Regions from separate parts of the Streptomyces sp. NPDC016677 genome, predicted to be linked through region 2. Evidence: predicted binding sites of a transcription regulator. Region 2 holds the regulator's gene; the other holds the start of a gene.

Region 1 (14,871 bases), on a different contig from region 2:
GTGGACGGTGACGTGGTCGGGGATGTTGACCTGGGACTCGGCGATCCGCTTGACGACCTCGCCGGTGACCGCGGTGTTCACGGCGACCGGGAAGGCGGCCTGCGGGTCGGAGGGCGCCACCGAGGCGGGCTGCGCGGCGGCCTCGCGGACCTCCGTGAAGACCTTCTCCAGCTGGCCCTGGTAGTCCTGGAGCGCCTGCTCGGCCTCTTCCAGGGTGATGTCGCCGCGACCGATGAGGGACTCGGTGTACAGCTTGCGCACCGAGCGCTTCTTGTCGATCAGGTCGTACATCAGCGGCTGGGTGAAGGCCGGGTTGTCCGACTCGTTGTGACCGCGGCGGCGGTAGCAGATGAGGTCGATCACCACGTCCTTGTTGAACGCCTGGCGGAACTCGAAGGCGAGGCGTGCGACGCGCACGACGGCCTCGGGGTCGTCGCCGTTCACGTGGAAGATCGGGGCCTCGATCATGCGGGCCACGTCCGTGGCGTACATGGACGAGCGCGAGGACTCCGGGGCGGCCGTGAAGCCGACCTGGTTGTTGATGACGATGTGGACCGTGCCGCCGGTGCGGTAGCCGCGCAGCTGCGACATGTTCAGGGTCTCGGCCACCACGCCCTGGCCCGCGAAGGCCGCGTCGCCGTGGATCGCCACCGGCAGCACGGTGAAGTCCGTGCCGCCCTTGTTGATGATGTCCTGCTTGGCGCGGGCGACGCCCTCCAGGACCGGGTCGACGGTCTCCAGGTGGGACGGGTTGGCGCAGAGGCTGACCTTGATCTGCTCGCCGTCGAGGCCGGTGAAGGTGCCCTCGGCGCCCAGGTGGTACTTGACGTCGCCGGAGCCGTGCATCGACTTCGGGTCGAGGTTGCCCTCGAACTCGCGGAAGATCTGCGCGTACGACTTGCCGACGATGTTGGCCAGCACGTTGAGGCGGCCGCGGTGGGCCATGCCGACGACGACCTCGTCGAGACGGCTCTCCGCCGCCGAGTCCAGGACCGCGTCGAGCAGCGGGATGACGGACTCGCCGCCCTCCAGACTGAACCGCTTCTGGCCGACGTACTTGGTCTGCAGGAAGGTCTCGAAGGCCTCCGCCGCGTTCAGCCGGCGCAGGATGCGCAGCTGCTCCTCGCGCTCGGGCTTGGCGTGGCCGCGCTCCACCCGGTCCTGGATCCACTTGCGCTGCTTGGGGTCCTGGATGTGCATGAACTCGATGCCGGTGGTGCGGCAGTACGAGTCGCGCAGCACGCCGAGGATGTCGCGCAGCTTCATCATCGACTTGCCGGCGAAGCCGCCGACGGCGAACTCGCGCTCCAGGTCCCACAGGGTGAGTCCGTGCTCGGTGATGTCCAGGTCGGGGTGCTTGCGCTGCTGGTACTCCAGCGGGTCGGTGTCGGCCATGACGTGGCCGCGGACCCGGTAGGAGTGGATCAGCTCGAAGACGCGGGCGGCCTTGGTGACGTCGTCGTCGTGGCTGGCGTCGATGTCCTTGAGCCAGCGGACCGGCTCGTAGGGGATGCGCAGCGCCTCGAAGATCTCGTCGTAGAAGTCGTTCTCGCCGAGGAGCAGGTTGGCGACCTGGCGGAGGAACTCGCCGGAGGCGGCGCCCTGGATCACCCGGTGGTCGTAGGTCGACGTGAGCGTCATGACCTTGGAGATGCCGAGCTTGTTCAGGGTGTCCTGGCTGGTGCCCTGGAACTCCGCCGGGTAGTCCATGGCGCCGACGCCCATGATCACCGACTGGCCGGGCATCAGGCGCGGCACCGAGTGGACGGTGCCGAGGCCGCCGGGGTTGGTCAGGGAGACCGTGACGCCGGTGAAGTCGGCCATCGTGAGCTTGTTCTCACGGGCGCGGCGGACGATGTCCTCGTAGGCCTGCCAGAACTCGAAGAAGTTCAGCGTCTCGGCCTTCTTGATCGCCGCGACGACCAGCTGGCGGTCGCCGTTGGGCTTGACCAGGTCGATGGCGAGACCGAGGTTGACGTGCTCCGGCTTGACCAGGGTGGGCTTGCCGTCCTTGGTCTGGAACGACCAGTTCATCGACGGCATGGCCTTGATGGCCTGCACCATCGCGTACCCGATGAGGTGCGTGAAGGAGATCTTCCCGCCGCGGGCGCGCTTGAGGTGGTTGTTGATGACGATGCGGTTGTCGAACAGCAGCTTCACCGGGACGGCGCGCACGGACGTGGCCGTGGGCATCTCCAGCGAGGCGTCCATGTTCTTGGCGACCGCGGCGGAGGGACCGCGCAGGGTGACCAGCTCGGGGCCCTCGGCGGCCTCCTTGGCCGGCGCGGCCTTGGCGGGCGCCGCCTTCGCGGCGGCCGGCTGCGCGGCGGCGGGCTTCGCCGCCGGGGCGGCGGGAGCGGCCTGGGCGGCGGGCTGCGCGGGGGCGGCCTGGGCGGCGGGCGTCTGCGCCGGGGCGGCCGGGGCCTTGGCGGGCGTCTGCGCGGTCTGCGCGGCCGGGGCGGGCTGAGCCGGTGCGGTGGTCTCCGCGGCCCCCGCGGCCGCGGTGCCCGACGCGGCCTGGGCGGCGGCCGCCCCCGGCTTGTAGTCGGCGAAGAAGTCCCACCAGGCTCGGTCGACCGAATTCGGGTCCTGGAGGTACTGCTGATAGATCTCGTCTACGAGCCACTCATTGGCACCGAAGGCCGCTGCGGGGTTCTTCCCCGCTTGGTCGGTGTCGGTCGAGATGCTCGAGTTACTGGGGGACTGTGGCGACACGGCGGCAACCGCCCTCTTCCGCTTCACAAGGTGATGGACAGCGGGAATAAAGGCTACGCCTCCAAGAGCGAGAAGGTCAGGCCGGGCCGGTCCATCGTCGCGTAAGTCACATCTGGGCGGGTGTTTCGGCGCTGGAAATGGCGGGAAAAAAGCGTGGTTCCGCGTCAACAGGGAACAGGAAAGCGGGCCCTGGCGCCCTTGCGGTCGCGGGCCTCCGCCTGATCACACGTGTCCACCAGCGTGAACATCCGTGGAACGAGTGGCTCTGATGAGCACCTTACGTCAACTCGGCGTGGTTGGCAGGCCCGGAAGAGTGACGAGGATGCGGCAGCCGCGCTCCGATTCGGCCACCCCGATCCGGCCGCCGTGCAGATCCACCGCCCAGCGGGCGATCGCCAGGCCCAGCCCGGTGCCGCCGTCGCTGCCGGGACCGTGCGGCCGGGTCACCGCGCCCCGGTTGAACCGTTCGAACACCCGGTGCCACTCCGACCGGGGGATGCCGGGCCCCTCGTCGATGATCTCCAGCTCCAGGGAGTCCGGCAGCTCGCCCTGGCGCGCCCGGACCGTCACCCGGCCGTGCGGCGGGCTGTGCTTGACCGCGTTGTCGATGAGGTTGGCGACCACCTGGTGGATGCGCTCGGGGTCGGCCAGCGCGGTCAGGTCCAGCGGGTCGACGTCGAGGTGCAGATGGACGTCGGTACGGGTGTGCGTGCCGGAGCCGGAGGCGATGCCCGCGCGGGCGGAGGCGACCATGTTGGCCTCCTTCAGCACCCCGGACAGGTACGGCCACACCTCGAAGCGCCGGGTGCGCAGCGGCACGACGCCGTTGTCCAGGCGGGAGAGGTCCAGCAGGGTCTCCACCAGCCGGCCGAGCCGCTCGGTCTGCCGCAGGGCCGTCAGCATGGTCTCCGGGTCGGCCTCGGTGACCCCGTCGACGATGTTCTCCAGCACGGCGCGCAGCCCCGCGATCGGGGTGCGCAGCTCGTGCGAGACGTTCGCCACCAGCTCCTTGCGCTGCCGGTCCTGGGCCTCCAGGTCGTCGGCCATGTGGTTGATCGTCTGGGCCAGGTCGCCCAGCTCGTCCCGGCGGTTCTCGCGCACCCGGCGGGTGTAGTCGCCGTGCGAGATGGACCGGGCGACGGCGTTCATCTCGTCCAGCGGCGCGGTCAGCGAGTGCGCCACGAACTGCGTGATCAGCAGCGTGGCGATCATCGAGAACACCGTGATGAAGCGCAGCTCCGTCTTGGTGTGCACCGCTATCACCGACAGGCCGGTGGTGATCAGCACCGAGGTGACGACCAGCGCGCCGAGCTTGGTCTTGATCGAGAACGGGCGCACGCCGCCCCAGGGTTCCCCGGTGCCGGTGCCGGTGCCGGTGCTCCGGGGGCCGGGGCTCCGCCGTACGGCCTGCCGCCCCGCGCTCATGGCGTCGGTGTCTCCAGCGCGTAGCCCACCCCGTGCACGGTGCGGATGCGCTCGGCGCCGATCTTCCGGCGCAGTGCCTTGATGTGGCTGTCGACGGTCCGGGTCCCGGAGGCGTCCGCCCAGTCCCACACCTCGGCGAGCAACTGCTCGCGGGAGAGCACCGCGCGCGGCGTGTTCGCCAGGCACACCAGCAGGTCGAACTCGGTCGGCGTGAGGTGCACGTCCTCGCTGCGCACCCGCACCCGGCGCTGCGCGTGGTCGATCTCCAGTTCGCCCAGGCGCAGGATGCCGCTGCGCGGCGTGGAGGCGGCGACCACGGCCCGCTCCACCCGGCGCAGCAGCACGTGCACCCGCGCGGCCAGTTCGCGCATCGAGAACGGCTTGGTCATGTAGTCGTCGGCGCCGACGCCGAGCCCGACCAGCATGTCCGTCTCGTCGTCGCGGGCGGTGAGCATCAGCACCGGCACCGGGCGCTGGGCCTGGACCCGGCGGCAGACCTCCAGGCCGTCGAAGCCGGGCAGCATGATGTCGAGGATGAGCAGGTCGGGCTGCCAGGCCTCGGCCGTGTCGACGGCGGCCGGGCCGTCGCCCGCCGTCTGCACCAGGAAGCCCTCGGCGCGCAGGCGGGTCGCGATGGCGTCCACGATCGTCTGGTCGTCCTCCACCACCAGCACCCGGCGCTGCGCGCCCTGCGTAGCCGTCGCCGCGCCGTTGTGGGAGGTGTGTGTCTGCTCCATCGCCCGCCCCTGAGGTGTGCTTTGCGGAATCCGTGGGGTGATCCCATGACTGCGATCGACGCTTGAATGATCCGCGTCAGAGCAGCAGCGTACGGGGAGTCACCGGGCCTTTGCTATCCAGGCCCGACGCCGATGTGCACGACGTCCGGAACGCCCCGGGCAACGGGGATCTCTTCGGTACGCACCTGCTGGAACCCGGCATTACGCAAGGTTTCTTCGAAATGCGGGGAGGGCTGGGCGGACCATACGGCGAGTACTCCGCCGGGCCTCAACAGCCTTGCGCAGAGCGCGAGTCCGGACGTTCCGTAGAGGCTGTGATTGCCCTCGGTGACGGTCCAGTCGGGGCCGTTGTCGATGTCGAGGCAGAGGGCGTCGTAGGTCGCCGGCTGTGTGGCGGAAGTCTCATTGACGTACGTGACGAGGTCCGCTTCGACGATCTCCGTGCGGGGGTCCGCGAGTGCCTCGCGGGTCAGCCCGGACAGGGGTCCGCCGTCCCGGTGCCAGTCGATGACGGCCGGTTCGCGCTCGACCACCGTGATCCGCCCCCAGCGGGGGTCCGCGGCGGCGTGGGCGAGGGAGAAGCCGACGCCCAGACCGCCGATCAGCACGCGGGGTTCCGGGCGGCCGGCGGGGAGCGCGGCCAGCGCCGCGTCGACGAGCAGGCGCTCCGAGCGGCCGTCGGAGGTGTCCATCAGGAAGCAGCCGTTGGCGATGATCTGGAGCAGTGCGCCGTGTCTGCGCAGCACGACCTCGCCGTAGGGGCCCTCACGACGGTCCAGGACTTCGGGAATTTCGTGAACGGACATCCCGTCATCCTGACACCCGGTCCGTGACGGCCCCCCATCCGCCGGGCCTCCGGGCGGTGATCGCCGAGAGCGAACACGCGGCAGGGAACATTCTCTGGCTCCCGGGCATTGAGTCGGTGTAGTTGAGTGAAGCCAACTCAACTTGACTGCCGAAGGGGAGATCATGGCTGCTGAGTCCACGCCGTTCACACCGCTCGCCCTGCCCGTGCTGCCGCTCGACGACGAGGTCGTGCTGCCCGGGATGGTGGTCCCGCTCGACCTGAACGACTCCGAGGTCCGCGCCGCGGTCGAGGCCGCCCAGGCCGCCGCCCGTTCCCAACCCGGCAAGCCGAAGGTCCTGCTGGTGCCCCGCGTCGACGGCACCTACGCGAGCACCGGCGTGCTCGGCACCGTCGAGCAGGTCGGCCGGCTGGCCGACGGCGACCCCGGCGCGCTGATCCGCGGCCGGGCCCGGGTGAGGATCGGCGCCGGCACCACCGGCCCCGGCGCCGCGCTGTGGGTCGAGGGGACCAGGATCGACGAGACCGTGCCCGACCCGCTGCCGGGCCAGGTGGCCGAACTGGTCAAGGAGTACAAGGCGCTCGCCACCGCCTGGCTGCGCAAGCGCGGCGCCTGGCAGGTGGTGGACCGCGTCCAGGCGATCGAGGACGTCGCCGCGCTCGCCGACAACTCCGGCTACTCGCCGTTCCTGACCACCGCCCAGAAGACCGAACTCCTGGAGACCGCCGACCCGGTCGCCCGCCTCAAGCTCGCCACCGCGCAGCTGCGCGACCACCTCGCCGAGCAGGACGTCGCCGAGACCATCGCCAAGGACGTCCAGGAGGGCGTCGACAAGCAGCAGCGCGAGTTCCTGCTGCGCCGCCAGCTCGAAGCGGTCCGCAAGGAGTTGCGCGAGCTGAACGGCGAACAGGACGGCGAGGAGTCCGACGACTACCGCGCCCGCGTCGAGGCCGCCGACCTGCCCGAGAAGGTCCGCGAGGCCGCCCTCAAGGAGGTCGACAAGCTGGAGCGGGCCAGCGACCAGTCCCCGGAGGGCTCCTGGATCCGCACCTGGCTCGACACGGTCCTGGAGATGCCGTGGAACGAGCGCACCGAGGACGCCTACGACATCCAGGGCGCCCAGGCGGTCCTGGACGCCGAGCACGCGGGTCTGAAGGACGTCAAGGAGCGCATCACCGAGTACCTGGCCGTCCGCAAGCGGCGTACTGACCGGGGTCTCGGCGTCATCGGCGGCCGGCGCGGCGGGGCCGTCCTGGCCCTGGTCGGCCCGCCCGGTGTCGGCAAGACCAGCCTCGGTGAGTCCGTCGCCCACGCGATGGGCCGCAAGTTCGTCCGCGTCGCCCTCGGCGGCGTCCGCGACGAGGCCGAGATCCGCGGCCACCGCCGTACGTATGTCGGCGCGCTGCCCGGCCGGATCGTGCGGGCGGTCAAGGAGGCCGGGTCGATGAACCCGGTGGTCCTGCTGGACGAGATCGACAAGGTGGGGTCCGACTTCCGGGGCGACCCGGCCGCCGCCCTGCTCGAAGTGCTCGACCCGGCCCAGAACCACACCTTCCGCGACCACTACCTGGAGGTCGAACTCGACCTCTCCGACGTCGTCTTCCTCGCCACCGCCAACGTCCTGGAGGCGATCCCGGAGGCCCTGCTCGACCGTATGGAGCTGGTCCGCCTGGACGGCTACACCGAGGACGAGAAGGTCGTCATCGCCCGCGACCACCTGCTCCCGCGCCAGCTGGACCGGGCCGGGCTGGACAAGGACGAGGTGACCATCGACGAGGGCGCGCTGCGCAGGCTGGCCGGGGAGTACACCCGGGAGGCGGGCGTGCGCACCCTGGAGCGGTCGATCGCCCGGCTGCTGCGCAAGGTGGCCGCCCAGCACGAACTGGGCGAGCGGGAGCTGCCGTTCACCATCGGCGCCGACGACCTGCGCGCGCTGATCGGCAGGCCGCACCACGTGCCCGAGTCCGCCCAGGACCCGGCCGAGCGCCGCACCTCGGTGCCGGGCGTGGCGACGGGCCTCGCGGTCACGGGGGCCGGCGGCGACGTCCTCTACGTCGAGGCGTCCCTCGCCGACCCGGAGACGGGCGCGGCGGGGCTGACCCTGACCGGGCAGCTCGGTGACGTGATGAAGGAGTCCGCGCAGATCGCCCTGAGCTTCCTGCGCTCCCACGGCGCCGAACTGGAGCTGCCGGTGGCCGACCTGAAGGACCGGGGCGTGCACATCCACTTCCCGGCGGGCGCGGTCCCCAAGGACGGCCCGAGCGCGGGCGTGACGATGACCACGGCCCTCGCCTCCCTCCTGTCCGGCCGGCTGGTCCGCACCGACGTGGCGATGACCGGCGAGGTCTCGCTGACCGGGCGGGTGCTGCCGATCGGCGGGGTGAAGCAGAAGCTGCTCGCCGCCCACCGCGCCGGGGTCACCACGGTGATCATCCCCAAGCGCAACGAGCCCGACCTGGACGACGTCCCGGCCGAGATCCTGGACAAGCTCGACGTCCACACCGTCTCGGACGTCCGCCAGGTCCTGGAGCTGGCGCTGACGCCCGCGACCAGCGAGGTGCCGGTCGCGGCGTGACGCGGTGCCGCGGGGCCCCCGGTGAGCGGTCACCGGGGGCCCTGGCGCGTCAGCCGTTGGCGAGCGCGACCACCCGGTCCAGCGCGCCGTTGAACCTGTTGTGGTCGCCCACGGTCGGCCCGGACGACGTGTACTGCCACATCGTGTAGTACGGCCATCCGGCCGGCAGTGTCCCCACCGCGGAGGCGTACCGGGCCACCCACAGCGGGTTGGCGCCGGCGAAGCCGCTGTAGTTGCCGGTGCACTCGGTCCACCAGCTGGTGGCGGTGTAGATGACGGCGTCCCGGCCGGTGCGGGCCTTGTAGGTGGTCAGGAAGTCACGGATCCAGCTGACCATCTGGCTCTGCGTCTTGCCGTAGCAGGAGGCCCCGTACGGGTTCCACTCGATGTCGAGGGCGCCCGGCAGGGTCCTGCCGTCGCGGGACCAGCCGCCGCCGTGGTCGACGAAGTAGTGGGCCTGGGCGGCGCCGCTGGTGGTGTCCGGGGTGGCGAAGTGGTACGCGCCCCGGATCATGCCCACGTTGTACGAGCCGTTGTACTGCTGGGCGAAGTACGGGTTCGTGTAGTACGTCCCCTCGGTGGCCTTGACGTAGGCCCACTTGACGCCGCTGCTCCACAGCGTCGGCCAGGCGACGTTGCCCTGGTGGCTGGAGACGTCGACGCCCTCGGTCTGGGTGGCGTCGCCGGGGACGGGCGTGCCGTGCTCCCCGTCGTGGTCCGCGACGCCCATGCCCATGTGCGCGGAGCCGCGGGGCGGGGTGCCGGCGGCGGCCGAGGGGAGGGTGAGGAGCAGCGAGAAGGCGGCGAGCAGGCTCCCGAGGGCGGCGAGGCGCCGGCTGCGGGACGGTCGCGGTCTGGGCACGGGCATGACGGGCCTCCGTGGGCTCGTGGTGCTCGGTGGGGGGCGCGCGGTCGGGGTGCGTGGGGCTGGCGTGCGCATGCCATTACGGTGTGCGGTGACGACGCTACGCACGTAGACCCGCCGGTGGGAAGAGGGACCGGTGACCGCCGGTGGTCTGGGCCTGCGAAATACTTGCCGAGCTGCGGCGATGGCCGCGTACGGCGGAAACTTTCAGGACCGGGAAGACCGAGGCGGGAACTGACGTGCACGACAGCGGGAACGGCGGCGGACGCGGAGACGGCTCCGAGGTGTCCGCGAACGGCGCGGAGCAGCCCGAGTTCCTGGCCCTCGAACGCGAGCTGACGGTGCTGCTGCGCCGCGCCCGGGCCAACCAGGCGGAGATGGCCCGCCAGGTCCACCCCGACCTGGAGTCCTCCGCGTACGGGCTGCTGGTGCGGCTCGGGGAGTGCGGCGGGCAGCGGGCCACGGAGCTCGCCGCCTACATCGGCGTCGGCAAGGCGACCATGTCCCGCCAGCTGCGCGCCCTGGAGGAGCTGGGCCTGATCGCCCGCGAGCCCGACCCGGCCGACGGCCGCGCCTGGCTGGTCGACCTCACCCCGGAGGGCCGCCACCGGGTCCGCCGGGTCCGCGAGGCCCGCCGCGCCCGCTACGCCGGCCGCCTCGCCGACTGGGACCCCCGCGAGGTCGGCGAGCTGGCCCGGCTGCTGGGCGAGCTGAACCGGGGGATGGAGGGCTGACCCCGAGGGGGAGCGTCGTTCACAGCTCGACGTAGACCACCGTCGCGTCGTCGTGCTGCTTGCTCCGGCCCAGGAACGCGCGCTTCGTGTCCCAGCGCTCCAGCCGCCGTACCCGGTCCACCAGGCTCTGCGCCCCCTCCTCGCGGACGATGTGCAGGCAGTCCGCCCAGTCGCCCTCGCGGAACGTCTCCACCCACCGCGTCGCCCCGTCCGTGAGCGCCGCCAGGGCCCGCACCCCGTCGCGCGGCAGCGTCCCCGTCACCGCGCGTGCCGCCACCGCCGGGTCGGCCGCCGCCGTGAAGAAACCGCCCTCCTTGTTGCGGAGACGCGCGTCCACCAGCGCCTCCGTGGCGCGGGCGGACCGGGGCAGCCGGGCCAGCCGGTCGTCCAGGTGGGCCGTGACCGTGCCGTCGGGCGACTCGACCAGCAGCGCCGAGTCGCACAGGAGCAGGTACTCGACCCGGTCCGGGGACCAGCGGGCCAGAACCACGGTCGCCTGCGGAGTTCTGGGGTGAGAAAGGTCACAGGTTTCGGCGTGCGCTCCGGCGGTGACCGCGATGGCGCGGGACAGCGCGTCGGCGAGAGGAACATCCGGGAGTGAAACGGTCAGTTCGGTCAGTGCTCCGCCGAGGCGCGCGGTGAACCAGGGCACGGAGTGCACGCACCCCGTCGCGTCCCTCGGCGGGGTCACGCCGTCCAGCAGGACGACCACGCCGCCCCGTCCGGAGGCCGGGAGGGCGACGCTCGCGAAGTCCTCGTTGGGGAGCCGGGACGTGCTGGGCTCGGAGACCAGATCCGTACGCATCGGATCAGTCTGCCCGAGTCCCGCGCGGCGTCCGCGAAGTGCCGGGGGCGGGCTCGGAATTGTCGCGGCGGTGCAGGTCAGGCGCCTGATTTGGGGCGGATCGCCGTACTCCGGGAACGCGTGGCGGCACATCCTGCCACCGCCCCGCCGGGAACGTCCAACCGGCGCGCGGCGCGGGCCCGTCGGCGGCGCCGCCGGGACTTGCCCCCCAACTCACCTCCGGGGTTCACTCCTTCGGGTGGCGGGCCAGGTGTTGGACACCCGGTGCCCACGGGCACTGGGAGGGTCGGGAGCCGGTGGGGGTTCCGCCCCGTCCGAACACGGCCGACGGCCCCCCGGGCACGGCCGACGGAAAGACGACGGACGTGCGGACGTACGGGCCGGCCGGTTGACGGAGCGCCACCCGGCCCCACGGGTACACGAGTCAGGAATGCGAGCACCGGTGCAGAAGACGCGGCCTCGTCGCACAGGCAAGCAGACGGCCCCCGCCGGGGGTACGGAGCGAACCACCCCCGTCACCCCCGCCCCGGACGCCACGGGGACCCCCGCCCCGGCCGTCCCGGCGGCGCCGGCCCCCGTCGTGGGCAAGGGCCGCCCCACCCACGTACGCAACCGGCTGATCGTCGCCGTCCTGGTGGTGGCCGCCGCGATCGCCGGCGCGGGAGCGCCCTCGGTCATCGCCGCCTCCGGGCAGCTCAGCGACTCCCAGGACCTGGTGACCCTCGCCGAGCGCACCCAGGACGCGCTCACCCTGGCCCACTCGCTGGCCGACGAACGCGACGAGGTCACCCCCTACATCGCCGCCGGACGCCCCAAGTCCAAGGCACCCTCGGAGCAGCGCGGCGCCCGCGTCGACCGGCAGATCGAGGAACTGCGCACCGACCCCGGCACCCCCGCCGCCCTGCGCGAGGACCTCGACGCCGTCGCCTCGCTGCGCCGGTCGGCGCTCACCGGCCGCAGCAGCGCCCTCGAAGCGCACGACGCCTACTCGGCCGCCGTCACCGAACTGCACGCCCTCGCCGAGGAGCTGGCCGAGCGGATGCCGCCCCGCGCGGGCGCCGGCACCTACGCCCTCGCCGAGCTGGACTCCGCCGTACAGCAGGCGGCCGCCGCCCGCGGCCTGCTGCTGGCCGCCCTCAGCGTGCCGAGCACCACCCGGACCGCCTACGACCCCGTCACCGGCCTGGCCACCGAGACCAGCGCCACCTCGGCCGCCGACGCCAAGACCCGTGACGCGCTGGCCGCCGCCGCGCAGGAGGCCCGGGTCCGCTCCGACGCCGCCCTCGCCGACTTCCGCGAGAACGCCCCCGAGGCGGCCAAGGAGCGCTACGACGCCACGGTCACCGGACCCGAGGCCGACGCCGCCGAGAAGTACCTGGCCGCCCTCACCGACCAGCCGGCCCTCTCCGACGACGACCTCGCCACCAGCGTCTCCCAGCTGTCCGCCGCGCTCTCGGCCCGCGTCGACGCGATGCGCGGCGCCGAGTCCGCCCTCTACGAGCGGCGCAGCGAGGACCTGGCCCGGCTCCGCGACGACGACGTCACCGCGCTGGAGATCCGGATCGCCGCCCTGGGCGCCCTGATGCTGGTGGCCGTGGGCGTCGCCACCGCCCTGGCCCGCAGCCTCACCCGGCCGCTGTCCGTGCTGCGCCGCGGCACCGCCCGGCTCGCCGAGGCCGAGAACCCGGCCGCCGAGGAGCCCCTGACCTTCACCGGCCGCAACGACGAGTTCGCCAAGGCCGTCCGCTCCGTCAACGCCCTGCACGCGCACGCCGTCACGCTGGCCGAGCGCGTCACCACCCTGGAGTCCGACCGCAAGCACCTGGTCGGCCAGCGGCAGAAGATGGCCGACGCGCGCGAGGAACTGCGCGCCCAGCTCGCCGAGTCCGCCGCCCGCCTGGAGCAGGTGCGCCAGGGCGTCGGCGCCACCTACGCCAACCTGGCGCTGCGCACGCTCGCCCTGGTCGAGCGGCAGCTCGGCGTCATCGAGTCGATGGAGGAGCAGGAGCAGGACCCCGACCGCCTGGCCGTCCTCTTCAAGCTCGACCACTTCGCCACCGTGATGCGCCGGCACAACGAGAACCTCCTCGTCCTGGCCGGCACCGAGCACGGCCGGCACACCGCCGGACCGGTGCCGCTGGTCGACGTGGTCCGCGCCGCCGTCAGCGAGATCGAGCGCTACGAGCGGGTCCGGATCGCCGCCCTGCCGCCGCACGCGCACGTGACCGGCTTCGCCGCGGACGACCTGTCCCACCTGCTCGCCGAACTCCTGGAGAACGCCACCTCGTTCTCGCCGCCCGAACTGCCCGTCGAGATCTCCGGCCGGCTGCTGGAGAACGGCGAGGTCGCGCTCTCCGTCCTGGACGAGGGCATCGGCATGGAGCCGGAACGGCTGGAGCGGCTCAACACCCGCCTCGCCGGCTTCGACCCCGAGGCGCCCTTCGAGCAGAAGGAGGGCGAGGACGGCCTCGGGCTCGGCCTGTACGTCGTGGCCCGCCTCGCCCACCGGCACGGTGCCCGGGTCCGGCTGAGCGAGCAGCAGGAGGGCGCCGGCACGGCAGCCGTCGTGGTCCTGCCCGTGTCGCTGCTCGCCCGGACCCCGTCGGCCACCGTCCCCCCGTCCGCGCCCACGGCCGCCGGCACGGGCAGCGCCTCGCTGCCGGGTGCCGACGCCGAGGCCGCCGGGAATGCCGAGGCGGCCGGGGAGACGGCAGCGGCCGATGTGACGGTAGCGGCCGATGTGACGGCAGCGGCCGAGGAGACGGTAGCGGCCGAGGAGACCACCGAGGCCGACGACGCCTCGGACGAGCCGAAGCCCGAGCCGGAGCCGGAGCCCGAGCCCGCGCGCGAGCCCGCGCCCGAGTCGGAGGAGGCGTCCGAGGAGGCTCCCGAGGCCCCGGACGCCCTGGGCAGCCCCTCCGAGGTGACGATGGAACTCCGCGTCCCGTCCCACCCGGCACCCTCCGCCCCCGAAACCGCACCCGCACCCGCCCCCGTAGCCGGACCGGCCCCCGGAACCGGAACCGAGGCCGAACCCGCCCACGACCGCGTCCCCGACGAGGGGGACGAGGCCGACGAGCCGGTCACCGACAAGGGCCTGCCCAAGCGGACCCCCCGGATCAGCACCCCCGCGTCGGCGCCCCGCCCGCGCACGGGCTCCGTGGACGCCGACGCGCTCCGCCGCCGCCTGGGCGGCTTCCGCAAGGGCGCCGAGGCCGGACGGCGTGAGGTGGAGGCCGAGATCACCGACCGCACCACCCGGCACGAGACGCCGGACGCCGCACCGGACCGCACCGAACCGTCCACGGGGGGCACTGTCGAGGAGGCAAGCAGTTGACCGCTCCCAGTACCGTCGGGCTGAGCCGTGAGGCCCGCAACCTGCACTGGCTGCTCACCAACCTCGTCGAGGAGGTGCCCGGCATCCTCTCCGTCGCGGTGGTCTCCTCCGACGGGTTGCTGCTGCTCTCCTCCGACATGGAGAGCAACGAGGCGGCCCGCCGCACCCAGGGCCGCGCCGGCTCCGGCCCGCGCGGCTCCGCCGCCGACCTCGCCACCGTCGTCTCCGGCATCGGCAGCCTGACCGTCGGCGCCGCGAAGCTGATGGACTCCGGCGAGGTGAAGCACACGATGGTCACCATGGACGACGGCAGCCTGTTCGTGATGTCGATCAGCGACGGCTCGCTGCTCGGCGTGCACGGCTCCGCCGACTGCGACATGAGCGTCGTGGCGTACCACATGGCGCTGTTCGTGGGCCGGGCCGGCCATGTGCTGACCCCGGAACTCCGTAACGAGCTGCGGCAATCCGTGGAGGCCGGGGCGGCCGGGCACCAGCGGTGAGCCGGTCCGAGAGCCGGAGACCGAAGGACAGACTGCCGGTACGCGGCGACCGCCCGCCCGCCCGGGTCCGCCCGTACTCGCTCACCGGCGGCCGGACCAGCTTCGGCCACGTCCTGCTCGTGGAGACCTTCGTCGGCGCCGTCGACCCGGCCGCCGGGCCGGAGACCGCCGGTGAGTCCGAGGAGGTGACGAACGGCCCGGTCCGGGTGCTCCCGGAGACGCGCGCCATCGTCGAACTGTGCCGCCGGATGCGAACGGTGGCCGAGATCGCCGCGCTGCTGAGGATGCCGCTCGGCGTGGTCCGCGTGCTCCTCAGCGACCTCGCGGACCAGGGAAAGATCCGTGTGTACGGCACCGGGACCGGCCATGGCA
Region 2 (14,871 bases):
ACGGCATCATGCACGTGACCGCGAAGGACCTGGGCACGGGCAAGGAGCAGAAGATGACCGTCACCGGCGGCTCCTCGCTGCCGAAGGACGAGGTCGACCGGATGCGCCAGGAGGCCGAGCAGTACGCGGAGGAGGACCACCGCCGCCGCGAGGCCGCCGAGACCCGCAACCAGGGCGAGCAGCTCGTCTACCAGACGGAGAAGTTCCTCAAGGACAACGAGGACAAGGTCCCCGGTGACGTGAAGACGGAGGTGGAGACCGCCGTCGGCGAGCTGAAGGAGAAGCTCAAGGGCGAGGACATCGCCGAGATCCGCACCGCCACCGAGAAGGTCGCCGCCGTCTCGCAGAAGCTGGGCCAGGCCATGTACGCCGACGCCCAGGGCGCGCAGGCCGCCGGCGGCGAGGCTCCGGGCGCCGGTGCCGGTGCCGGGGCCGGCCAGTCCAAGGCCGACGACGACGTCGTCGACGCCGAGATCGTCGACGACGAGCGCAAGGACGGTGCCGCGTGACGGAGGAGACCCCGGGTTTTGACGAGAAGCCCGACGTCCCCTCCGGCGCCACCCCCGAAGACGCCGAGCCGAAGGCCGCCCCCTCCGCTCCGGAGGCGGGGGCGGCCCCGGCCGGGGACGCGAGCCAGGACGCGGGCCTGGTGGCCCAGCTGGACCAGGTGCGCACCGCGCTCAACGAGCGCACCGCGGACCTCCAGCGGCTCCAGGCCGAGTACCAGAACTACCGCCGCCGGGTCGAGCGGGACCGGGTCGCCGTGAAGGAGATCGCCGTGGCGAACCTCCTGAGCGAGCTGCTCCCGGTGCTCGACGACATCGGCCGCGCCCGCGAACACGGCGAACTCGTCGGCGGCTTCAAGTCGGTGGCGGAGTCGACCGAGGCGGTCGCGGCCAAGCTGGGCCTCCAGCAGTTCGGCAAGGAGGGCGAGCCCTTCGACCCGACGATCCACGAGGCCCTGATGCACAGTTACGCGCCGGACGTCACCGAGACGACCTGCGTGGCGATCCTGCAGCCCGGGTACCGGATCGGCGAGCGCACCATCCGCCCCGCGCGGGTGGCCGTGGCCGAGCCCCAGCCCGGGGCGCAGCCGGTCAAGCCGGCCGAGGAGAACGAGAAGGCGGCCGGCGCGGACCCCGCCGACGACAAGGAGAGCGGTGGCCCGGACGAGGGCTGAGCTTGTGAGCAGGAGGAAGGAGGGACGTCGGGGATGAGCACCAAGGACTTCATCGAGAAGGACTACTACAAGGTCCTCGGCGTCCCCAAGGACGCCACCGACGCCGAGATCAAGAAGGCGTACCGGAAGCTCGCCCGCGAGAACCACCCGGACGCCAACAAGGGCAACGCCAAGGCGGAGGAGCGGTTCAAGGAGATCTCCGAGGCCAACGACGTCCTCGGCGACCCCAAGAAGCGCAAGGAGTACGACGACGCCCGCGCGCTCTTCGGCAACGGGGGCTTCCGCCCCGGGCCCGGCGCGGGCGGCGGCACCTTCAACTTCGACCTGGGCGACCTCTTCGGCGGCGCCCAGGGCGGCGGGCAGGGGGCCGGCGGCTTCGGCGGCGGACTCGGTGACGTGTTCGGGGGCCTGTTCAACCGCGGGGCCGCGGGCGGCGCCCGGACCCAGCCCAGGCGCGGCCAGGACATCGAGTCCGAGGTCACCCTGAGCTTCACGGAGGCCATCGAGGGCGCCACGGTGCCGCTCAGGATGTCCTCGCAGGCGCCCTGCAAGGCGTGTTCGGGCACCGGCGACAAGAACGGCACCCCGCGGGTGTGCCCGACCTGTGTCGGCACCGGCCAGGTGACGCGGGGCTCGGGCGGCGGGTTCTCGCTGACCGACCCCTGCCCGGACTGCAAGGGCCGCGGTCTGATCGCGGAGGACCCCTGCGACGTCTGCAAGGGCTCCGGACGCGCCAAGTCGTCGCGGACCATGCAGGTCCGTATCCCGGCCGGGGTGTCGGACGGGCAGCGCATCCGGCTGCGCGGCAAGGGCACGCCGGGCGAGCGGGGCGGTCCGGCGGGCGACCTGTACGTGGTCGTGCACGTCAAGGACCACGCCGTCTTCGGGCGCAAGGGCGACAACCTCACGGTCACCGTCCCGGTGACGTACGCGGAGGCGGCGCTCGGCGGGGAGGTCCGGGTCCCGACCCTGGGCGGCCCGCCGGTCACGCTGAAGCTGCCGGCCGGCACGCCCAACGGGCGGACCATGCGCGCCCGCGGAAAGGGCGCGGTCCGCAAGGACGGCACCCGCGGGGACCTGTTGGTCACCGTCGAGGTGAGTGTTCCGAAGGATCTGAGTGGGAAGGCTCGTGAAGCGCTGGAGGCGTATCGCGAGGCGACCGCGGGTGAGGATCCGCGGGCGGAGCTGTTCCAGGCCGCGAAGGGAGCTTGATGGGGATGGACGGCCGTCGACGCAATCCGTATGAACTGACCGAGGACACCCCGGTCTACGTCATCTCGGTGGCGGCCCAGCTGTCCGGTCTGCATCCGCAGACCCTGCGTCAGTACGACCGTCTGGGCCTGGTCTCCCCGGACCGCACCGCCGGCCGGGGGCGCCGCTACTCGGCCCGGGACATCGAGCTGCTCCGTACGGTGCAGCAGTTGTCGCAGGACGAGGGCATCAACCTGGCCGGCATCAAGCGCATCATCGAACTGGAGAACCAGGTCGCGGCGTTGCAGGCCCGGGTGGCCGAGATGGAGGCCGCCCTGGACGGCGCCGCGGCGGCCATGCGCCAGCGCGAGGCGGCGGTCCACGCGTCGTACCGCCGGGACCTGGTCCCGTACCAGGAGGTCCAGCAGACCAGCGCGCTGGTGGTGTGGCGGCCGAAGGGGCGGCAGGCGTCGGACTGACGCCGCGTCCGCACGGAGAGAACCGAGAGAGGGGCCCGGAGACATCCGGGCCCCTCTCCTGTTTCCTGCCGGAGCTTTCCCGGCCGCGTTCTGTCCGCGCTTCTCCGCCCGCGCGGCCGGTCAGAGCCAGGAGTCCCAGATGCCGTACGCCTGCGACGTGGTGACGGCGTCGGCGCCGGACGCGTCGGTGCGGACGACACGGTAGTAGTAGAGGCCCAGCCGGTCCTCGTTGACCGTGGTGTCCATGAAGTAGGCGGCGTCGCCCGCCGTACCCCGCGTCAGGACGGTGTAGGAGGCGGTGGCCGGGTCCCAGCGCTCCACGCGGTAACCGGCGAACCGAGCGCAGTCACCGAGGCCCGAGGACTCGGAACAGCCCACGTACAGCTCCGGGTACTGGTCCTCGCGGACCGAGGTGCCGGTCCAGCCGGGCGGCCGGGTGTCGGGCAGGGTGACGGTGATGTCGGCCGTGCGGTAGGCGGCGGGACCGGCGTACGGGTCGATGAGTCCGGAACCGTCCGAGGCGGCCACCCGGTAGACGTGGGCGGCGCCGTCGGGCACCGTCGGGCAGTAGATCTCGGTGTCGCTCAGGGAACTCCCGGTCCAGCAGTTCTCCTCCCAGACCGTCTCCCCGGTGTCCGGGTCGGTGACGCCCTGCCAGACGTGGTACTTCTGCACGTCGTCGTCGGCGGGCGGGGTCCAGGTCAGGTGGACGCCGAGCGGGATGGTCTCGGCGGTCAGGTTCTCCACCGGGGCCGGTCGTTCGGTGTCCGGGGTGGTGGCGGTGGCGGCCGGACCGGGCTGCGAGTCGTGTCCCTGGGGGCCGGTCGTCACCACCCGGTACTCGTAGGTGGTCTCGGACCTGCCGGAGACGTCCCAGCAGACCCCGTTGACCTGCTTGCGGCCGGCGTACGCGGGAGCGTCCGAGTCCGACCAGGTCCCGTACGTCTGCGGCGCTTCCAGCGGCAGGTCGACCGCGTTGTTCGGCTTGCACAGGTCGACGGTGGTGCTCTCGCCGGTGGCCGGGTCGGTGCGGACGAGGCGGTAGGTGAGCAGCGGGCCGTCTCCGTCGTACGCCCACGGGTCGGTGCCGCTCCACTCGACCATCACGCCCTCGCCGAACGGCACGGCGGTGGTGCGGAAGGCGGGGATGGCCTCCGGGCGGGCGGCCATCTCCAGGGTGATCTCCGTGGGTGCGGCGGCGTTGCCCTTGGCGTCCACCGCGCGCACGGCGTAGCGGTAGGAACCGCTCACGGCGGCCAGTTGGCGCGGCACGATGTCGGTGCCGTCGGTGGTGCCCGGTACGGGCAGGGCGTCGAGCCAGCCGCCGGTCGCCGGGTCGTACTGGAGGACCTGGTAGGCGGTGGCGCCGTCGACGGGGGACCAGACCAGGTGCGGGACGCCGGAACGGTACTCGACGCGGGCGTCGGTGACGGCGGACGGCGGGGTCAGGTCGGAGGTGGTGAAGGTGGCGGCGGCCGAATAGGGCGACCAGTTGCCGACGGCGTCGCGGGCCCGGCCGCGGTAGGTGACCTTGGAGCCGTCGGCCGGTGTGCCGGTGTCGCAGAAGGCGCCCTTGGTTCCGGTGGCGACGGTCGTCCAGGCACCGGTGGCCGCGTCCCGCCGCTGGAGCTCGTACAGGGCGATGTCGGCGGCGTTGGCCGCGGTGGTGACCAGTTCCGGGGCCGCGTAGGGCTGGTCGGCCGGGCAGGCGTCCATCTCGACGAACGGTGCGGCGGGCGGGGTCTTGTCGACCGTGGTGACGCCCTGGTCGGCCGTCCCCGGCGACTCGTTGCCCGCCTTGTCGTAGGCGCGGACCTCGTAGTAGTACGTCGCGCCGGTCTTCGGGAGGGTGGTGTCCGTGTACGACGTCGAGGTGGTCGTGGCGAGCGGCTCGGTGGCGTACGAGGTGCCCTTCAGACGGCGGTGGACGCGGTAGCCGGCGAGGTCCATCTCCTTGTTCCTGGACCAGGTGATCTTCGCCTTGCCGGTGGCCGGGTCGTGGACGACGGCGGTGCCGGCCGGGGTGAGGGGCTTGACCTTGTCGACGGAGGCGGAGGTCCTCGGCGTGTAGGAGAACGTGACGTTCGCCTTGCCGGTCCAGTTGACGAAGTCGATCCGGAGGGTGTGCTTGCCCTTGGGGACGGTGACGTTCACCGTCTTCTTCCGGGTCGACGACACGTTCTTCCACAGGTCGACCTCGCGGGTGCCGTCGAGGTAGACGCGGATGCCGTCCTGCGCGGAGGCGGTGAAGGAGAACGGGCCGCCGGAGCCGAAGTCGCGGGTGACGGACCAGCGGACACCGAAGTTGTTCGCCGGCAGTCCCGCGGCCGGTGCCCCGGTGCCCCAGTTCTGGTCGATCGCGGAGTCGCAGTCGGTCTTCTTCGGGGTTCCCGAGAACGTGGTGTTCGCGAAGAACTGCCGTGTGAAGACGGGCGAGGAGCAGCTCGCGGCTGCGGAGGCGGGCACGGCGGCGACGGTGAGCAGTCCGCCCGCGGTGGCGAGCACGACGGCCGTCGAGGCGATGGCCGTGGTCGTGCGTCTGGCTGAGTTCATTCGGTCCTCTGCTCGAAAAAGCGGAGGCGGGGAGCAGCCTCCGTGATCACGACTCGTGACGATTGGACTTGGTTGTACGGATCTCGCGCGACCGTTTGTGATCATGCAACGGCCTTTGTGTGAAGAAGAGTTGGGGGCACGGTCGCCAGCGCTTCAGTTCGGCTGCGCAGCGTGATGTTGCGATCTCGTTAAGTGGTATCGCTTGACGGGTGGGCGGGTGTGCGCGTTGTCTTTTCAGTCACCTGGGTCGCAAAGCGGCCACCGCGTCCGGAAGGCACCAGAAGTGATCTCCTGCATGCGCCGTATCGCCATATCCGTGGCGGCGTCCACGATGACCGTTTCGCTGACGGCCTGCGGAGCGCTGAACGTGTCGGGCGGCAGTGACGACGCGAGCCCGACCAAGGGCGACGACCTGATGGTGGGGCTGCTGCTCCCGGAGCGGGACAACACCCGCTACGAGGAGTTCGACCGGCCCATCTTCACCAAGAAGGTGGACGCGCTGACCGACGGCCAGGGCATGGTCCAGTACGCCAACGCCGAGGCGAGCGCGAGCAAGCAGGCCCGGCAGATGGCGAAGATGGTCGACGACGGGGTCGACGTCATCGTGCTGGACGCGGTCGACTCGCACGCCATCGCGGACGGTGTGAGGAAGGCCAAGGACGCGGGTATCCCGGTGATCGCGTACGACCGGCTGGCCGAGGGCCCGATCGACGCCTACATCTCCTTCGACAACGAACTGGTCGGCGAGGTCCAGGGCCGCTCCCTGCTGGAGGCGCTCGGCGAGGACGCCGCCGGCGACACCATCGTCATGATGAACGGCTCCTCCACCGACCCCAACGCCCGCCAGTTCAAGGCCGGCGCCCTGACCGAACTGGCCGGGAACGTGCGGGTCGGCGCCGAGTACGACACCGTGGACTGGAAGCCGGAGAACGCCGAGCGGAACATGGCCGAGGCGATCCAGAAGCTCGGCGCGGACGAGATCGCCGGTGTCTACTCCGCCAACGACGGCATGGCGGGCGGCGTCATCGAGGCGCTCAAGGCGGCCGGTGTCACCGAGCTGCCGCCGGTCACCGGGCAGGACGCGGAACTGGAGGCGGTGCGGCGGATCGTCTCCGGGGAGCAGTACATGAGCGTGTACAAGTCCTACCCGCAGGAGGCGGAGAACGCCGCCGAGATGGCCGTGGCCCGGGTGCAGGGCAAGGACATCCAGTTCGACGCGCTCACCACGGACCGGGTGGACAGCCCCACCCACCAGGACATCCCGGCCCAGTTGGTCTCCGTCACCGCCCTGACCAAGAAGAACATCGAGGAGACCGTCGTCGCCGACGGCATCCACAAGGTCTCCGACATCTGCACCGCCGCGTACGAGGCGCGGTGCGCGGAGATCGGCCTGAAGTAGTCCCCTTGTTGCACAGCCGGTCCCGGCCCGCGCATAGTGGCGCTGCGGAGAGCGGGCGGGATGCGGGGGTGGGCTGGGCGATGGCCGGGCACGGGACGGACGGGCATCCACACGGTGCTGACCGACTGTGCGAAGCCGGGGACCGCGTGTACTCCCGGGCCGTGCGGCGGGGCCGGGTGGAGCGCCGGGACGCCGAGGCGGCGCCCTGTCTGCTGGAGCTCGCGCTGCTGCACCCCGACCCCGGCGCCATGGACTGGCTGGTGCCGACCGCCCCGCAGGAGGTCGTGAGCCGGCTGCTGCGCGAGGTGTACGACGAGGTCAGCGCCGGTCAGCGGCGGGTGGGGTCGGCGGTGGCCGCCATCGAGCGGTACGCCGCCCTGGGCGGGGGGAGCGGACAGCGGCGCCCGGCGGCGGGGGCCGAGGGCACGGCGATCCGGGTGCTGGACGGGCTGGCCCGCATCCAGGCCGCGATGGACGAGGCGACCCAGGCGTGCACCACGGAGGTGCTGACCGTGCAGCCCGGCGGCATCCGGCGCGAACACGAACTCTCCGAGGGGCTGCACCGGGCGCTGGCGCTGCGCGGGCGCGGGGTGCGGATGCGCGACCTGTACACCCACGTCGCCCGGCACGGGCAGGGCCTGCTCCACTACATGGAGCTGATGGGCGACGCGGTGGAGGCGCGGACGCTGGACGAGGTGATCGACCGGCTGATCCTCTTCGACCGTACGGTGGCGTTCGTACCGGCCAACGCGGAGCGGACGATGGCACTGGAACTGCGCCACCCGGCGCTGGTGGAGTACCTGGTCACCGTCTTCGAACGGCTGTGGCGCCTCGCGCTGCCGATCACCGTCCCGCTGCCCGACACCGGCATCGAGGGCATCTCGCACCGGGAGCGGTCCATCGCGGCGCTGCTGGCGGAGGGGCACCAGGACGCGGTGATCGCCGAGCGGCTGGGGATCAGCGTGCGTACCTGCCGGGCCCATATCGCCCGGCTGTCGGAGACGCTGGGCGCGGCGAGCCGTACGCAGCTGGGCGTGCGGATCGCCCAGGCGGGACTGGACGGACCGCCCCGGGCCCGGGTGCCGTAGCGGGGCGGGGTGGCTCGGCTCGGGCTCGGGTGCCGTAGCGGGGCGGGGTGGCTCGGCTCGGGCCCGGGTGCCGTAGCGGGGCGGGCGGTCAGGGAGCCCGGTCGAGGATTCCCGAGCGGGCGATGAGGTAGCCGAGCTGGGCGCGGCTGTCGCTGCCGAGGGTGGCGGCGAGTTTGGCGATGTGGACGCGGGCGGTGCGGACGTTCATGCCGAGGCGGTCGGCGATGACGGCGTCGGTGTGCCCCTCCACCAGCAGGGCGGCGACGGCGCGCTGGCGCGGGGTGATGCCGTCCAGGGTGGGCACCTCCTCGGCCTGCGGATACATGGGGACGGCCAGCCGCCACAGCCGGTCGAAGACGGTGACCAGGTACTCCACCAGCGCCGGGTGGCGGATCTCCAGGGCGAGGGTGCGGTCCCCGTTGGCGGGGATGTAGGCCACCGTGCGGTCGACGATGATCAGGCGTTCGGTGACCTCGTCCAGGGTGCGGGCCTGCACGTCGCCGGTGAGCCGCTCGTAGCGGGCCAGGACGGTGGGCGCGTACCGCAGGGTGTGCTGGTACAGGGCGCGGATGCGGCCGCCGCGGGCGAGGAAGGCCTGGTCGCGTTCGAGTACGGGTTCGTGGACCTGGGGCGGCGGGCCGATGTGGGCGCTGTGCGGCTGGATGGTCAGCACCTCGGCGGTGGCCTCGGTCATGACCTCGGCGATGGCCCGGCTGATCCGCTCCTTGCCGCTGAGCAGCCGCAGGGCGGGGGAGTCGTCGGCCGCCGCGTCCGGGCCGCCGAGCCGCAGCAGCGGGGCGAAGGTCTCCGCGAGCCGCTCGCCGCGCCGCCGTTCACCGGCGACGCGCTCCTCGGAGGCGCGCAGCAGACGGTGCAGGGCGACGGCCGGGGCCACCGGCTCCAGCCGGTCCGGGGCGGCGACGGCGGGGCACAGCAGCCCGGCGTCGAGCAGACACGGCGCCGCGTCGGCCGCCGCGGCCGGGAGGGGGCCGTCGCGCAGCGCGCGGCTGTACAGCTCCAGTCCCGCCGGGCACAGCTCCTCGCCCGCGTGCTCCTCGTGTGCCGTCGCGGTCACGCGTGACTGCCCCCTTGGCGTCAGTGGTCCTGGTTCAGTATTCCGGACTGCGCGATGAGGTAGCCGAGCTGGGCCCGGCTGCCGCTGCCGAGGGCGGCGGCCAGCTTGGCGATGTGGGCCCGGCAGGTGCGGACGTTCATCCCGAGGCGGCGGGCGATGGCCTCGTCGACGTGGCCCTCCACCAGGAGCTTGGCGATGGAGTGCTGGACCTCGGTGATGCCGTCGGGGGCGGTCTCGTAGGGGACGCCGGCGGTGAGCGGGACGGCCCGGCTCCACATGAACTCGAAGACCTTGATGAGGTAGCGGACCAGCCCGGTGTGGCGCAGTTCCAGCGCGGTCTGCCGGTCGTCGCGGATCGGCAGGAAGGCGACCGTCTCGTCGAGGATGATGAGCCGCTCGACCAGTTCGTCGATGGTGCGGTACTCGGCCTTGCCGTTGGCGAACTGCTCGACGTAGGCCAGCCGCTCGGAGTTGTAGCGGGCGGTGTGCTGGTAGAGGGTGCGGATCCGCACCCCGCGTTCGATCAGGGGTTTGTCCCGCTCCAGCGCCTCCAGCAGCCTCTTCTCCGTGCTGCGGGGGCCGCTCGGCTGGACGGTGAGCATCTCGGAGGCGCACTCGGCGGTCGCCAGGTCGAGGGCCGCGTTGATACGGTCCAGTCCCTCCAGCACGGTGATGGAGTGGCCGGAGGAGGTGTCCTGGGCGCTGAGGGTCAGGAACGGCTCGAAGGCCTCGGTGAGGGCGATCGACGCGCGCCGGTGCTCGGAGATCTCGCGTTCGATGGGGTTCAGCCGCTGGGCCAGGGCGACCGACGGGGGCACGGGACGCAGCCAGTCGGGATCGTCCGGGTCCGGGTGGAGAAGGGCGAACTCCGTCAGGCAGGGCGCGGGCTCCGCGTCCGCCCGCAGGATGCGCCCGCTGCGCAGGGCATTCGCGTACAAACGGCTCCCTGCCTCGCACAGCTCCGTGACCGCATGGGGATGCGTCGCCCTTGTACCTTTTTTACCCATAACTCCACCCCCCAGGGTCATGAACGTGCAGGAACATGATGCACCGTTTGTGTGGCCACGACGTACCTGAATGAGCCATCGTCTTATCCGACGGGGGAGTGAGGGGACCTTCAAGTGAGGACGAAGCCAACTATGCGTAAGAGAATGCTTCGCTCGGTGCTTGTTGCCGCCTTCTCCGCCGTTGCGGCCTTGGGAACAGTGGCCGGCCTCTTCGGCGTGCAGGGCGACACGCACGAGACGGGCGGCGAAAGGACCGTTGTCGCCGTGGTCGTCAGCGACGAGGTGCCTTCGTACCTCCCGGCGGACAGCAAGTGGGACTGATACGCATGTCCACCCCACCCGACGACCGCTCCTTCCGGCGTGAGATGGCGACCGCCTATCGCTCCGGCTGGCACTTCATCGACCTGGTCACCGCCATCCCCCACAGCGGTGACTCCCTGATGGTGACCGTGTTCGGCGAACCGGTCGTCGTCACCCGGGACGATGACGACGACGTCCGGGCGTACCGGTGTCTGCGGCGGCCCCGGGGGGCGCCACAGCCCGTGCGGTGTGCCATCCGGTACGGAATGATCTTTGTGAACCTGGACCAACGAGACCATCGGCTGGTGGAACCGGAATCCCCCACCTCACGGACCATCTCAGCCACCCCCCGCAGTGCCTGACGCGATTCCCCCGTCGTAAAAGATCGCTCAGGCACTTCCCCCCCGCAGCGGCGTCACCGTGACCTGAACACGGTGACGCCGCTGCAGTTTTTCGTGTTTTACGGGTACGTGTCCCGGGCCGCCCGGCCTCACCCGTTCCCCAGCGCGCGCTCCACCGCGATCTCGATCACCACCCGGGTCGGATTCGGCCGGGGTGGCCGGTACCGCTCCGCGTAGCGCCGCTCGGCCTCGGCGACCGCCTCCGGCCCGGTCCGTACGAAGGCTCGCCCCTCCAGCGTGGACCACCGCCGGCCGTCCACCTGGCACACCGCGGCGCGGGCCCCCTCCGCCCCCGCGGCCAGCGTGTACCGCGCCTTCGCGCTCGCCCGGTCCGTGATCACCCGCACCACGCCCGCCCGCGGGTCGTAGGTCGCCCCGACCGGCACGACGTGCGGGGAGCCGTCCGGGCGCAGCGTGGTCAGGGTGCACAGGTGCCGTTCCCGCCAGAAGCCGAGGTCGACGGAGATGTCGACGGAGAGGCCGATGGAAAGGTCCGTGGGGAGGTCCGTGGGGAGGTCCATGGACGGGAACCTATCCGGGGTGTCGGGCACTCGTTCCCCGTGGTGCTCCCCTCCCGCGACTTGAGTGGAATAGACTCAACTTTGTGTACGTTGCTTGAGTCAGCACCACCGCCGTCGACAGGCTTGAGACTGGCACCAGGAGGAGAACCCGAACGTGGACGCCGAGCTGACCAACCGGAGCCGGGACGCGATCAACGCGGCCAGCAACCGGGCCGTGACCGAGGGACACCCGGACCTCACCCCCGCCCACCTGCTCCTGGCCCTGCTCCAGGGCCAAGGACGCCAGGACAACGAGAACATCACCGACCTGCTGGCGGCCGTCGAGGCCGACCAGGCCGCCGTCCGCACCGGCGCCGAGCGGGTGCTCGCCGGGCTGCCCAGCGTGACCGGGTCCACGGTCGCCCCGCCCCAGCCCAGCCGTGAGATGCTCGCGGTCGTCGCCGACGCCCAGACACGGGCCAAGGACCTCGGCGACGAGTACCTCTCCACCGAACACCTCCTGATCGGCATCGCCGCCAAGGGCGGGGCGGCCGGTGAGGTGCTCCAGGGGCAGGGGGCCACCGCCAAGAAGCTGCAGGAGGCCTTCCAGAAGGCGAGGGGAGGGCGCCGGGTGACCACCGCGGACCCGGAGGGCCAGTACAAGGCGCTGGAGAAGTTCGGTACGGACTTCACGGCCGCCGCACGGGACGGCAAGCTGGACCCGGTCATCGGCCGGGACACGGAGATCCGGCGGGTGGTGCAGGTGCTGTCCCGCCGTACGAAGAACAACCCGGTGCTGATCGGTGAGCCGGGCGTCGGCAAGACCGCCGTCGTCGAGGGGCTCGCCCAGCGCATCGTCAAGGGCGACGTGCCCGAGTCGCTGAAGAACAAGCGGCTGGTCGCCCTCGACCTCGGCGCGATGGTGGCCGGCGCCAAGTACCGGGGCGAGTTCGAGGAGCGGCTCAAGACCGTCCTGGCCGAGATCAAGGACTCCGACGGCCAGATCATCACCTTCATCGACGAGCTGCACACGGTCGTCGGCGCGGGCGCCGGCGGCGACTCCGCGATGGACGCGGGCAACATGCTCAAGCCGATGCTCGCACGCGGCGAACTGCGCATGGTCGGCGCGACCACGCTCGACGAGTACCGCGAGCGCATCGAGAAGGACCCGGCGCTGGAGCGCCGCTTCCAGCAGGTCCTGGTGGCGGAACCGTCCGTCGAGGACTCCATCGCGATCCTGCGCGGGCTCAAGGGCCGCTACGAGGCCCACCACAAGGTCCAGATCGCCGACAGCGCGCTGGTGGCCGCGGCCACCCTCTCCGACCGGTACATCACCTCCCGGTTCCTCCCCGACAAGGCCATCGACCTCGTCGACGAGGCGGCCTCCCGCCTCCGCATGGAGATCGACTCGTCCCCCGTGGAGATCGACGAACTCCAGCGCGCCGTCGACCGGCTGAAGATGGAGGAGCTGGCGATCGGCAAGGAGACCGACGCCGCTTCCCTCCAGCGGCTGGAGAAGCTCCGCCGCGACCTCGCCGACAAGGAGGAGGAGCTGCGCGGCCTCAACGCCCGCTGGGAGAAGGAGAAGCAGTCCCTCAACCGGGTCGGTGAGCTGAAGGAGAAGCTCGACGAACTGCGCGGGCAGGCCGAACGCGCCCAGCGCGACGGCGACTTCGACACCGCGTCCAAGCTGCTGTACGGCGAGATCCCGAACGTGGAACGGGACCTGGAGGCCGCCTCCGAGGCCGAGGAGGAGGTCGCGAAGGACACCATGGTCAAGGAGGAGGTCGGCGCCGACGACATCGCGGACGTCGTCGCCTCCTGGACCGGCATCCCCGCCGGGCGCCTGATGGAGGGCGAGACCCAGAAGCTGCTGCGCATGGAGGACGAGCTGGGCAAGCGGCTGATCGGCCAGACGGAGGCGGTCCGCGCGGTCTCGGACGCGGTACGGCGCTCCCGGGCCGGCATCGCCGACCCCGACCGCCCCACCGGCTCCTTCCTCTTCCTCGGCCCGACCGGCGTCGGCAAGACCGAGCTGGCCAAGGCGCTCGCGGACTTCCTCTTCGACGACGAGCGGGCGATGGTCCGCATCGACATGTCGGAGTACAGCGAGAAGCACAGCGTGGCCCGCCTGGTCGGCGCGCCCCCCGGTTACGTCGGCTACGAGGAGGGCGGCCAGCTCACCGAGGCGGTCCGCCGCCGCCCGTACAGCGTGGTCCTGCTGGACGAGGTGGAGAAGGCGCACCCCGAGGTCTTCGACATCCTGCTCCAGGTGCTGGACGACGGGCGGCTGACCGACGGACAGGGCCGGACCGTCGACTTCCGCAACACCATCCTGGTGCTCACCTCCAACCTGGGCAGCCAGTTCCTGGTCGACCCGCTCACCACCGAGGCGGAGAAGAAGGAACAGGTCCTGGAGGTCGTCCGGGCCTCCTTCAAGCCGGAGTTCCTCAACCGCCTCGACGACCTGGTCGTCTTCTCGGCGCTCACCAAGGAGGAGCTGAGCCGCATCGCCCGCCTCCAGATCGGCGCGCTGTCGCGGCGCCTGGCCGAGCGGCGGCTCACCCTGGAGATCACCGACGAGGCCCTGGAGTGGCTCGCGGACGAGGGCAACGACCCGGCCTACGGCGCGCGCCCGCTGCGCCGCCTGGTCCAGACGGCCATCGGCGACCGGCTGGCCCGGGAGATCCTGTCCGGGGAGATCAAGGACGGGGACGCGGTACGGGTGGACCGGTTCGGGGACGACCTGATCGTGGGGCCGGCGCCGGGCAAGACGCTCTGACGGACGGTGCCGGGCCCTCCCCGCGGTGCGGGGAGGGCCCGCACACCGTGAACGCCGAGAAGCGCACCAGCGCGGTGCCGGCACCGTCCTCGGCCACCACACCGATCTGCACGGCGCCGGCCTCCACCCCCTCCGGAGGCCCCGGCCCGGGGCCCCGATCCAGACACAGATCCGCCTTCGGCTCCGTGCCCCGGTCCGCGTCGTAGGCCGGGCAGGGCTCCGTCCCGGGCGCCGGAGCGGCCGGGTAGCTGTGCGCGAGCCAGTCCCGCACGTCCGCGAGCGGCATCCGGCACTCGGCCCGGTAGGCCAGGTCCAGCCCGCTGAACTCCTCGCAGGCCCCGACGGTCCGGGTGCCGGACGGCAGCGCCGCCCCGCCGAAGGCCAGGGCCCGGGCGCAGCCGGTCTCCCGCGTCGCGCCCTGGTCCGACCGGTCGTCGCCGGCGGACAGCACGGACCACGGGAAGCCGGTGGGAACGGCAGCGGGGCCGCCGCGGGCACCGCGGTGATCACCGCGACCAGCCACCACCGGGTCCGCCCCGCCGCCGTCCCCGTCCCCACCGCGCCCCCCGACCGGCCGGATCATGTCAGCCCTGGGCTGACAGGCCCCGCGGAGGGTTGCCACCCCCCTCCCCGCATGGGAGAGGATGGCGGAATCCGTACGAAGGGAAAATCACGGTGAGCATCGACCCGTCCTCGATTCCGAACTTCGGGGGCAAGCCCGAGCCGCAGCCCCAGGGCCCGGCGGGCCCCGTGGTCCCGGATCAGGACCTCGTGAAGCAGCTTCTCGACCAGATGGAGCTGAAGTACGTCGTCGACGACGAGGGTGACCTCGCGGCGCCGTGGGAGCAGTTCCGTACGTACTTCATGTTCCGTGGCGAGGGCGACCAGCAGGTCTTCTCGGTGCGGACGTTCTACG

Evidence for each region. The regulator HspR, encoded in region 2, represses chaperone genes until heat shock. The targets are predictions, from matches to a motif close to TTGAGNNNNNNNNNCTCAA.
Region 1: a site for HspR is predicted at 5,806-5,824, ahead of lon (endopeptidase La). Genes of this name have one in related genera too.

The regions. Positions count from the first base shown of each region.
Region 1 is NZ_JBVHEO010000003.1:620,592-635,462, forward strand. Features, by position in the region: gene ACZ3IG_RS12565 (multifunctional oxoglutarate decarboxylase/oxoglutarate dehydrogenase thiamine pyrophosphate-binding subunit/dihydrolipoyllysine-residue succinyltransferase subunit) at 1-2,715, opposite strand, end outside; gene ACZ3IG_RS12570 (HAMP domain-containing sensor histidine kinase) at 2,998-4,140, opposite strand; gene ACZ3IG_RS12575 (response regulator transcription factor) at 4,137-4,877, opposite strand; gene ACZ3IG_RS12580 (spermidine synthase family protein) at 4,991-5,683, opposite strand; gene lon (endopeptidase La) at 5,847-8,258, shown strand; gene ACZ3IG_RS12590 (lysozyme) at 8,308-9,126, opposite strand; gene ACZ3IG_RS12595 (MarR family winged helix-turn-helix transcriptional regulator) at 9,363-9,857, shown strand; gene ACZ3IG_RS12600 (hypothetical protein) at 9,877-10,662, opposite strand; gene ACZ3IG_RS12605 (sensor histidine kinase) at 11,093-13,999, shown strand; gene ACZ3IG_RS12610 (roadblock/LC7 domain-containing protein) at 13,996-14,499, shown strand; gene ACZ3IG_RS12615 (DUF742 domain-containing protein) at 14,496-14,871, shown strand, end outside.
Region 2 is NZ_JBVHEO010000005.1:405,386-420,256, forward strand. Features, by position in the region: gene dnaK (molecular chaperone DnaK) at 1-509, shown strand, start outside; gene grpE (nucleotide exchange factor GrpE) at 506-1,180, shown strand; gene dnaJ (molecular chaperone DnaJ) at 1,214-2,392, shown strand; gene ACZ3IG_RS18045 (heat shock protein transcriptional repressor HspR) at 2,398-2,850, shown strand; gene ACZ3IG_RS18050 (PA14 domain-containing protein) at 2,971-5,403, opposite strand; gene ACZ3IG_RS18055 (sugar ABC transporter substrate-binding protein) at 5,699-6,802, shown strand; gene ACZ3IG_RS18060 (helix-turn-helix transcriptional regulator) at 6,883-7,890, shown strand; gene ACZ3IG_RS18065 (helix-turn-helix transcriptional regulator) at 7,979-8,965, opposite strand; gene ACZ3IG_RS18070 (helix-turn-helix transcriptional regulator) at 8,986-9,972, opposite strand; gene ACZ3IG_RS18075 (hypothetical protein) at 10,105-10,293, shown strand; gene ACZ3IG_RS18080 (hypothetical protein) at 10,299-10,634, shown strand; gene ACZ3IG_RS18085 (TIGR03618 family F420-dependent PPOX class oxidoreductase) at 10,763-11,194, opposite strand; gene clpB (ATP-dependent chaperone ClpB) at 11,349-13,955, shown strand; gene ACZ3IG_RS18095 (YbjN domain-containing protein) at 14,631-14,871, shown strand, end outside.